2 regions of the Metabacillus sp. RB-C-LZQ-3-1 genome follow, and region 1 is predicted to be linked to the other one. Evidence: riboswitches for the same ligand, from Rfam matches in the RefSeq annotation. Region 1 holds a riboswitch; the other holds the start of a gene.
The links. A riboswitch is a leader RNA that binds a small molecule or an ion and turns the genes downstream of it on or off. The one in region 1 is predicted to bind lysine.

Region 2: it holds a riboswitch for lysine, as region 1 does, so the genes downstream of both, AC4GZ8_RS18250 (Na+/H+ antiporter NhaC family protein) here and AC4GZ8_RS21885 (aspartate kinase) in region 1, are expected to answer to the same signal.

Annotation. Positions count from the first base shown of each region.
Region 1 covers NZ_JBZFLI010000019.1:40,548-44,769, forward strand. Annotated here, with positions in the region: gene trxA (thioredoxin) at 1-29, shown strand, start outside; gene uvrC (excinuclease ABC subunit UvrC) at 223-1,995, shown strand; lysine riboswitch at 2,088-2,270, shown strand; gene AC4GZ8_RS21885 (aspartate kinase) at 2,534-3,763, shown strand; gene AC4GZ8_RS21890 (YslB family protein) at 3,793-4,222, opposite strand, start outside.
Region 2 covers NZ_JBZFLI010000012.1:114,930-119,151, reverse strand. Annotated here, with positions in the region: gene AC4GZ8_RS18265 (bifunctional metallophosphatase/5'-nucleotidase) at 1-1,182, shown strand, start outside; gene AC4GZ8_RS18260 (YunC family protein) at 1,250-1,552, shown strand; gene yunB (sporulation protein YunB) at 1,639-2,382, shown strand; lysine riboswitch at 2,457-2,636, shown strand; gene AC4GZ8_RS18250 (Na+/H+ antiporter NhaC family protein) at 2,750-4,222, shown strand, end outside.

The DNA.
Region 1 (4,222 bases):
TTGCTGAAGTTTTAAACAAGCATATTTAATCAGCTAAAGGATTGACAATTGTCAATCCTTTTTCATTGAAATAATTAACAAACGACGAACCCATAATAGCATGTTAAAATAGTATATATTCAATTCATAGGCAGTAATTCGCTTTTTTAATCTTTCGAATTAAAATCGGGAATTACTGCCTATCTACACGTTAGCAAAAAATGAAATAGGGAGTGTTCGCTAATGAGAGATCATATAAAAGAAAAGCTTGCACTTCTTCCGGATCAACCAGGCTGTTACATTATGAAGGACCGTCAGGGAACAGTCATTTATGTCGGGAAGGCAAAAGTGCTCAAAAACAGAGTGCGTTCCTATTTTACCGGATCTCATGATGGGAAAACATTGAGGCTTGTTAATGAGATAGTTGATTTTGAATATATCATTACATCTTCAAATTTAGAGGCCTTAATATTGGAATTGAATTTAATAAAGAAATATGATCCAAAATATAATGTCATGTTAAAAGATGATAAAACCTATCCGTTTATTAAAATTACAAATGAACGTCATCCGCGTCTTTTAGCAACTAGACAAGTAAAGAAAGATAAAGGGAAATATTTTGGACCCTATCCAAATGTTCAATCTGCACGTGAGACCATTAAGCTTTTAGACCGTTTATATCCGTTAAGAAAATGTTCTACTCTGCCTGATCGAGTATGTCTCTATTATCATATGGGCCAATGTTTAGCACCTTGTGTAAACGAAGTTTCTGAAGAAACGAATAGGCAAATGGTAGAGGGGATTACTAAATTTCTCAATGGGGGCTATAAAAGTATTAAAGAGGAACTCTCGATAAAAATGAACAAAGCAGCTGAAGAACTGGAGTTTGAGCGAGCAAAGGAATACAGGGATCAAATCCTTCATATCGAAGCTACAATGGAAAAACAAAAAATGACCTTAAATGATTTTGTGGATCGAGATGTTTTTGGATACGCCTATGATAAAGGGTGGATGTGTGTCCAAGTCTTTTTTATACGACAAGGAAAATTAATTGAACGGGATGTTTCCATGTTTCCAATTTACGATAGTCCCGAAGAAGAGTTCCTGACATTTTTAGGTCAATTTTATTCAAAATCGAATCATTTTCTTCCTAAGGAAATACTTTTACCAGATAGTATTGAATATGACTTAGTGGAACAGCTATTGGAAGTAACCACACTTCAACCAAAGCGTGGGAAAAAGAAAGACCTTATTTTATTGGCACATAAGAACGCGAAGATGGCTCTTAAAGAGAAGTTTCTTTTAATTGAAAGAGATGAAGAGCGAACAATAAAGGCTATTGAAAATTTAGGTGATAGACTCGGCATCCATACACCACACCGAATAGAGGCTTTTGATAATTCAAATATTCAAGGGACAGACCCTGTGTCCGCTATGGTTGTATTTGAAGATGGAAAGCCTGCTAAAAAACATTATCGAAAATATAAAATAAAAAGTGTACAAGGTCCAGATGATTATGATTCAATGCGAGAGGTAGTAAGAAGACGATATAGCCGTGTATTAAAAGAAGAGCTTCCATTACCAGATCTGATCATAATTGATGGGGGAAAAGGCCATTTATCTGCTGCTCAGGATGTGTTAGAAAATGAGCTAGGTCTAGATATCCCAGTTGCTGGATTAGTCAAGGATGATAAGCATCGAACATCAGAACTCATTATCGGATCACCTCCTGAGTTTATACAACTTGAAAGAAACAGCCAAGAATTTTACTTGCTGCAGAGAATTCAGGATGAAGTGCACCGTTTTGCCATTACCTTTCATCGTCAACTCCGAGGGAAGAATGCCTTTCAATCTATATTGGATGAAATACCGGGTGTTGGTGAACAGCGAAAGAAGGCATTACTAAAGCATTTTGGGTCTGTAAAAAAAATGAAGGAAGCAAGTGTGGAGGATTTTAAAGAAGCTGGTATGCCGGATAATATAGCTAAGAAAATCTTGGAACATTTAAATGAATAGAACTTCCATGGTAAGAGACTAAAAAGAATTCTTGCCATTTAATAGAATGTTTGATAAGATTTTATTAATTTGATATTGATCGTTAGTTTGTAAATGATGGTAGAGGTGCGGCCATTAAGAGTAGCCAGTTTGAGGGGAAATGGATTCCGATGACAGCTGGTGAAAGGAATGTTCGCCGAAGTGATAATTGCACCATTTGCTTTTATTGCTGGTTTTACATTTAAGAGATGTAAAATTGTCAAGAATCGATATGTTCTTGGAGAGCTATCTCATTGTATAAACGAAATTTTTCGTTTAATTAGCAATGGGATGTTTTTATGTCTCATTGCTTTTTTTTATACTATCCGAATCATATGGGTGATAGTATAGGAAAAACTAAGGCTTTCTCCATAGGACTTGGAGACAAGCCAAGTTTTTCAATTGTTTGCAATATGAGAAAAACATCTCTAGTATCCAATTCTTGCTCATTTATTAACGTCAATGTCTTATAAAAGGCAATAAACGATCATAAAAAAAACAACTGAAAGGTGAGATAGCGTTGGGTATTATAGTGCAAAAATTTGGCGGAACATCTGTTGGCTCCGTTGATAGAATAGTAAATGTCGCCAATCGTGTCATTCAAGAAAAAGAAGCTGGAAATGATGTAGTCGTTGTCGTTTCAGCAATGGGAAAATCTACAGATGAACTAGTAAATTTAGCAGAACAATTAACTTCAAAGCCAAGTAAGAGAGAAATGGATATGTTATTAACAACAGGAGAACAGGTGACAATTTCGTTGCTTTCCATGGCTTTAATTGAAAAGGGATATAATGCCATTTCGTTTACAGGCTGGCAGGCTGGTATAGAAACAGAAGCGACACATGGAAATGCCAGAATAACTAATATAAAAACAGATCAGCTAAAAAATGAATTAGGTAACGGCAAAATTGTGGTTGTTGCAGGGTTTCAAGGTGTATCCATTGATCAACAAATTACTACATTAGGAAGAGGTGGTTCTGATACGACGGCTGTTGCTCTTGCTGCATCTTTAGGTGCGGATAAATGCGATATTTATACGGATGTGACAGGGGTATTCACAACTGATCCTCGTTTTGTAAAGGGTGCTAGAAAATTAGAAGCAATATCCTATGATGAGATGTTAGAACTAGCGAATTTAGGAGCTGGAGTGTTACATCCACGAGCAGTTGAATTCGCAAAGAACTATAATGTGCCGCTAGAGGTAAGATCAAGTATGGAAAATGAGCGTGGGACAATGATCGAGGAGGAAACAGATATGGAGCAAAATTTAATTGTAAGAGGAATTGCGTTTGAAGATCAAGTGACAAGAGTATCGGTAATCGGGTTACCTAATGAATTAACAACATTGTCCACAATTTTTACTACGTTAGCTAAAAATGGTCTAAACGTTGACATTATCATTCAAAATACAACAAGTGATAACAAAACAACTATTTCATTTTCAGTTAAAACAGGTGATTTAGAGGATACACTACATGTTTTAGAGCAACATAAGAATGAGTTGAAATACGAACGCATTGAATCTGAATGTGGCTTAGCGAAAGTATCAATCGTAGGGTCTGGAATGGTTTCAAATCCAGGAGTAGCAGCAGAAATGTTTGAAGTATTAGCTAAAGAAGGCATAGAAGTAAAAATGGTTAGTACATCTGAAATAAAAGTATCAACGGTTATTTCTCAAGAACATATGGTACCCGCGGTTGATATTCTTCACACTGCATTTGAACTATCCAATACAGCTGCCAAAGTTTAAAAGTTGTAGGGGGATCTCCCCCTAACAACTTACTTTTTACTTCTTTTTCCGAGTGGAGCTTCTTCAAGTACATCTTTATGGTCCCACTTTACTGTAAACACAACTTTATTAGCACGTTTTTTCACTTGCTCATAAGTCTCAGTAATATGATTGTTCATCATTTGGAGTTGTTCAGCAATGAATCCTGCTTCTAGTTGAAATGTAAATTCGTTTGCTTTTTTAAAACGGATTGAAATAAGCTCTCCGCTTAGCTCGAATTCCATTTCATTTTTTTTGTTATGAAGTAAAACTAGTTTTCCCCAACCGGCAATCTCGAAGAAATTTGAGAGTTCTTCAAGAGAAGTGACAGGGTATTTGCGTGCCAAGCCTTTTCCTGCCCAATAAAGCATTTGAGGATAGTCTTGACCGAGCAAATCTGGAATTAACACTTCTCTTAATAATTCGAATCCAAAAGCCGGT
Region 2 (4,222 bases), on a different contig from region 1:
GATGCTGTGACAATTGGAAACAACGAAGGAATTACGTTTTCACACGAAGATCTCGATACACTCTATGAGCACGCACAGTTTCCAGTCATTCTTTCCAATTTGTATACAGAATTCGGAGAGAGGCCTAAATGGGTCGTTCCGTATCATATTTTAACTTTACATAATGGAACAAAGATGGCTTTGTTGGGTGTAACTGTTTTTTATGAGAAGTTCTATGAGTTGTTAGGATGGAGAGTAAAAGATCCTTTTCAAAGTTTAAAGGAAACAATTGAGCAGGTTAAGGACCAGGCTGATATCATTGTTCTGCTTTCACATTTAGGGATTAGTGATGATGAAGTAATTGCAAATGAGTTTCCTGATATTGATGTCATTATAGGGGGACATACACACCATGTGCTCCCAGAGGGAAAAGAAATCAATCAAACCCTTATAGCAGGTGCAGGAAAATATGGTCGATATATTGGTCATATATCCTTAACAGTCGATACGGAGGATAAAAGGATTATCGCTCAAAAAGCAACGTTGTATCCAATGGAACATGAAAAAGAGGTTTGTGAAGAAACCGTGCAATGGTTACAGCAAACTAGTATAAAAAGCGATCATATTCTCTCAGAAGTTATAGGTCAATCAACAGAAGATTTGTCACTTGATTGGTTTCATGACTCGACATTTCCAAAGCTCCTTGTTCAGGCGATCAAAGAATGGTGTGATGGCGAAGTGGGGATGGTGAATTCGGGAATCATATTAGAGCCTCTGCCGGAAGGTCCTATAACAAGAAAGGACCTCCACCGCATATGCCCGCATCCTATCAACCCATGTAAGGTTTTCCTAAAAGGAGATGTTCTAAAAGAAGTAATTGTTCAATCCAGAGAGGAAAAGATGGAACAATTGAAGTTAAAAGGATTAGGATTTCGAGGAAAAGTAATGGGTCGGATGGTATTTGATGGAATTGACGTACGTATGAAAGTATTAAACGATGGAAAAGAGCATGTAACAGATATCTTCATAAATGGTGAACAAATTGAATCGGATCGCATTTATGCAGTAGCTACAATTGATATGTTCACACTTGGACCGTTATATCCTGAAATCGGGCATGCAGATAAAAAAGTCTTTTATATGCCTGAGCTTTTGCGTGATCTTTTAGCTTGGAAATTAGGCGAGAATTCGATCCGTCAATAGGGCGAATATCTACACGTATCCTTTCTTGGTTCATAAAAATATAACAAGAAAGGAGTGTAAGGATACGATGGTCAATCTGACACCGATTGTCATTGATGGAAAACAGTTTACTGCTATAACGGTTGCATTGCCAAAAACAAACTTTATGGCAATTACAAGCGAAAAAGGATATATTATGTGCGGCGCTCTTGATGTCGCTTTATTAAATGAAAAGCTCAAAGATAGAGGAATTATTGCCGGGCGTGCTGTAGGGGTTCGTACGATCGAACAACTTCTTGAAGCGCCTTTAGAATCAGTCACTTATGAGGCTGAAAAGCTTGGGATTGTCGTAGGAACAAAAGGAAAAGATGCTTTACTTAAGATGGTCTAAAGCTGGTTTGCGAGAAAAATATAATAAAAATGAGCGTACATCCCTCCTTACATGCATACACATAGCTTGTAAAGGAGGGATTTATTTTGGCTAAATTTCGCGGTCGACGCCCGCGTAGGGGGCCTTTGCCTTTTCGGTATGTGTTATTGTTAACACTTGTGATTTTTACTATTTTAACGGCAGTAAGCTTTTGGTTTGTTCATAAGGAAGTTGAACCTACTTTAATGGATATAGCTAAAATGGAAGCAACGTCTGTTGCAACAACCATTATTCATGAAGCTGTTAAAGAAGAAACTGAAAGTAGAGCTGATATGAATGAATTAGTAAGTATAGATAGAGACAATGATGGAAAAGTTAGTACAATAAAATTTAACCAAGCTGCAGTAACTAGGGAATTAGATAAAATAACAGAGCGAATTACGACAAAATTAACTGAAATTGAGAAAAATAATTTTCATAGCAAAAATGGGAATAGTCAGGAGATGGAATTGGATGATGGCATTGTATATGCGATTCCGTTAGGACAAATAACTGGAAACTCTATATTAAGTACACTTGGACCAAATATCCCGGTAAGCTTTTATATGATTGGCGATGTACATACTGACATCAAGCGAAGCTTTGAGGAGTACGGAATAAACAGTGCTTTTCATGAAATTTCAATTGTTGTTGATGTTACTGTACAGGTTGTTATTCCTTTTTCAACTGAGCCAGCAACTATTACAAATACTATTCCGGTTATTAGTATTACTGAACATGGTGATGTTCCACAGTATTATAATAATGGAGGAGAAAGTTCACCTGCGATTGAATTACCAGAAGTTCCATAGTTGTCAGCACCTATTGAATCTGCTAAACTAGTGAAAGTGAAAATTATATATTGACCTTTCATCACCTTATCTCATGATGAGGTAGAGGCGCAAAAAACAAGAGTACTGTATGTGAGTAGGACATCGATGATCATACAGAAAAGGGTTTTTTGCCGAAGTAAATGTTAGCTAGTCAGGCTGCATTTGCTGGTATTACTTTAAATAAAGGTAATACTGTCATTATAGAAAATCTATAATGGAGGGCTACTGATCGAGATGGAGGATAACATAGCATTATTCTGAAGGAGTAATGATTGTTATTTTCTATTATTACTCTAAAATCAACGTCAGAGCCTTCCAATATTAAAAAGGGAGGCTTTTTTGCATCATGTCAGGCACTATTTTTTCTATTATTCCACCGATTATCGCCATTTTAATGGTTATTTTAACAAGAAGAGTTTTACTTTCTCTTGGAGTAGGAATTGTATCGGCAGCTTTAATTCTTAAGGATTTTTCCATAACAGGTTCGGGAATGGTGATTCTTGAGGCGATTAAAGCAATCTTTATTTCCGATGGTGAATTGAATACGTGGAATGTGTATATTATCCTTTTCTTACTTCTTTTAGGGATTATTACGGCACTTATTTCAATTTCAGGCGGAAGTGCTGCTTTTGGAGAATGGGCACAAAAACGTGTGAAAACTCGTGCAGGAGCACAATTAACAGCTGCATTTCTAGGAATTTTAATCTTTATTGATGATTATTTTAATGCACTCGCAGTTGGACAAGTAAGTCGTCCAATTACAGATCGCCAAAAAGTTTCACGTGCTAAGCTTGCTTATATTATTGACTCAACATCTGCACCAGTTTGTGTTGTTTCACCTGTATCCAGCTGGGGAGCTTATATTATCGCGATGATTGCGACAATCTTAACAACACATGGAGTGACTGAATATACTCCACTTGGTGCTTTTATGGCAATGGTCCCGATGAATTATTACGTATTCTCAGCCCTGATTTTAGTTTTTGCGGTTGCTGTATTCAACATTAATATCGGTTCAATGAAGGTTCATGAAAACCGTGCAATGGAGACAGGTGAGGTAGTCGATTCTTCAAAAGAAGCTCTTGGTGAAGTGAAAGAAGATTTACCAACTAGTGATAAAGGAACAGTGGGCAATTTAGTATGGCCAATCTTAGCTTTAATAGTAGGAACAGTTTCATCAATGTTGTTCACAGGCTACAATGCGATTGAAGATAAGGCAGATGTAACAATTTTAACAATATTTGAAAATACCGATGTATCTACATCACTTCTATACGGTGGTTTATTTGGAGTTGCTGTGACGGTCATCCTATTCTTAGCTAAAGGCATCCAGGCTAATTACCTGCCATTAGCTGTTAAAGAAGGAATAAAATCAATGCTTCCAGCTATCTATATTCTGCTATTTGCATGGGTTATTGTAGATTTGATTGGACAATTAAGCACTGGTGAATATCTAGCAGGAATCGTTGAAAAATCAAATTTAAATCTTGCTTATCTACCTGTTGTTATGTTTGTTTTAGGTGCATTCATGGCATTTGCAACAGGAACATCATGGGGAACGTTTGGTATCATGTTACCAATTGCAGCAGAGATTACAGCTGCAACAGATATTAGTATGTTACTCCCGGCAATGGCAGCTGTTCTAGCTGGTTCTGTTTTAGGAGACCATTGTTCACCTATTTCTGATACAACAATCCTATCCTCAACAGGAGCAGGTAGTCATCATATTGATCACGTTATGACACAATTACCATATGCACTAATTGGCGGAGGAATTGCAGCGATTGGTTATCTTGTTTTAGGCTTAACAGGAAGCAGT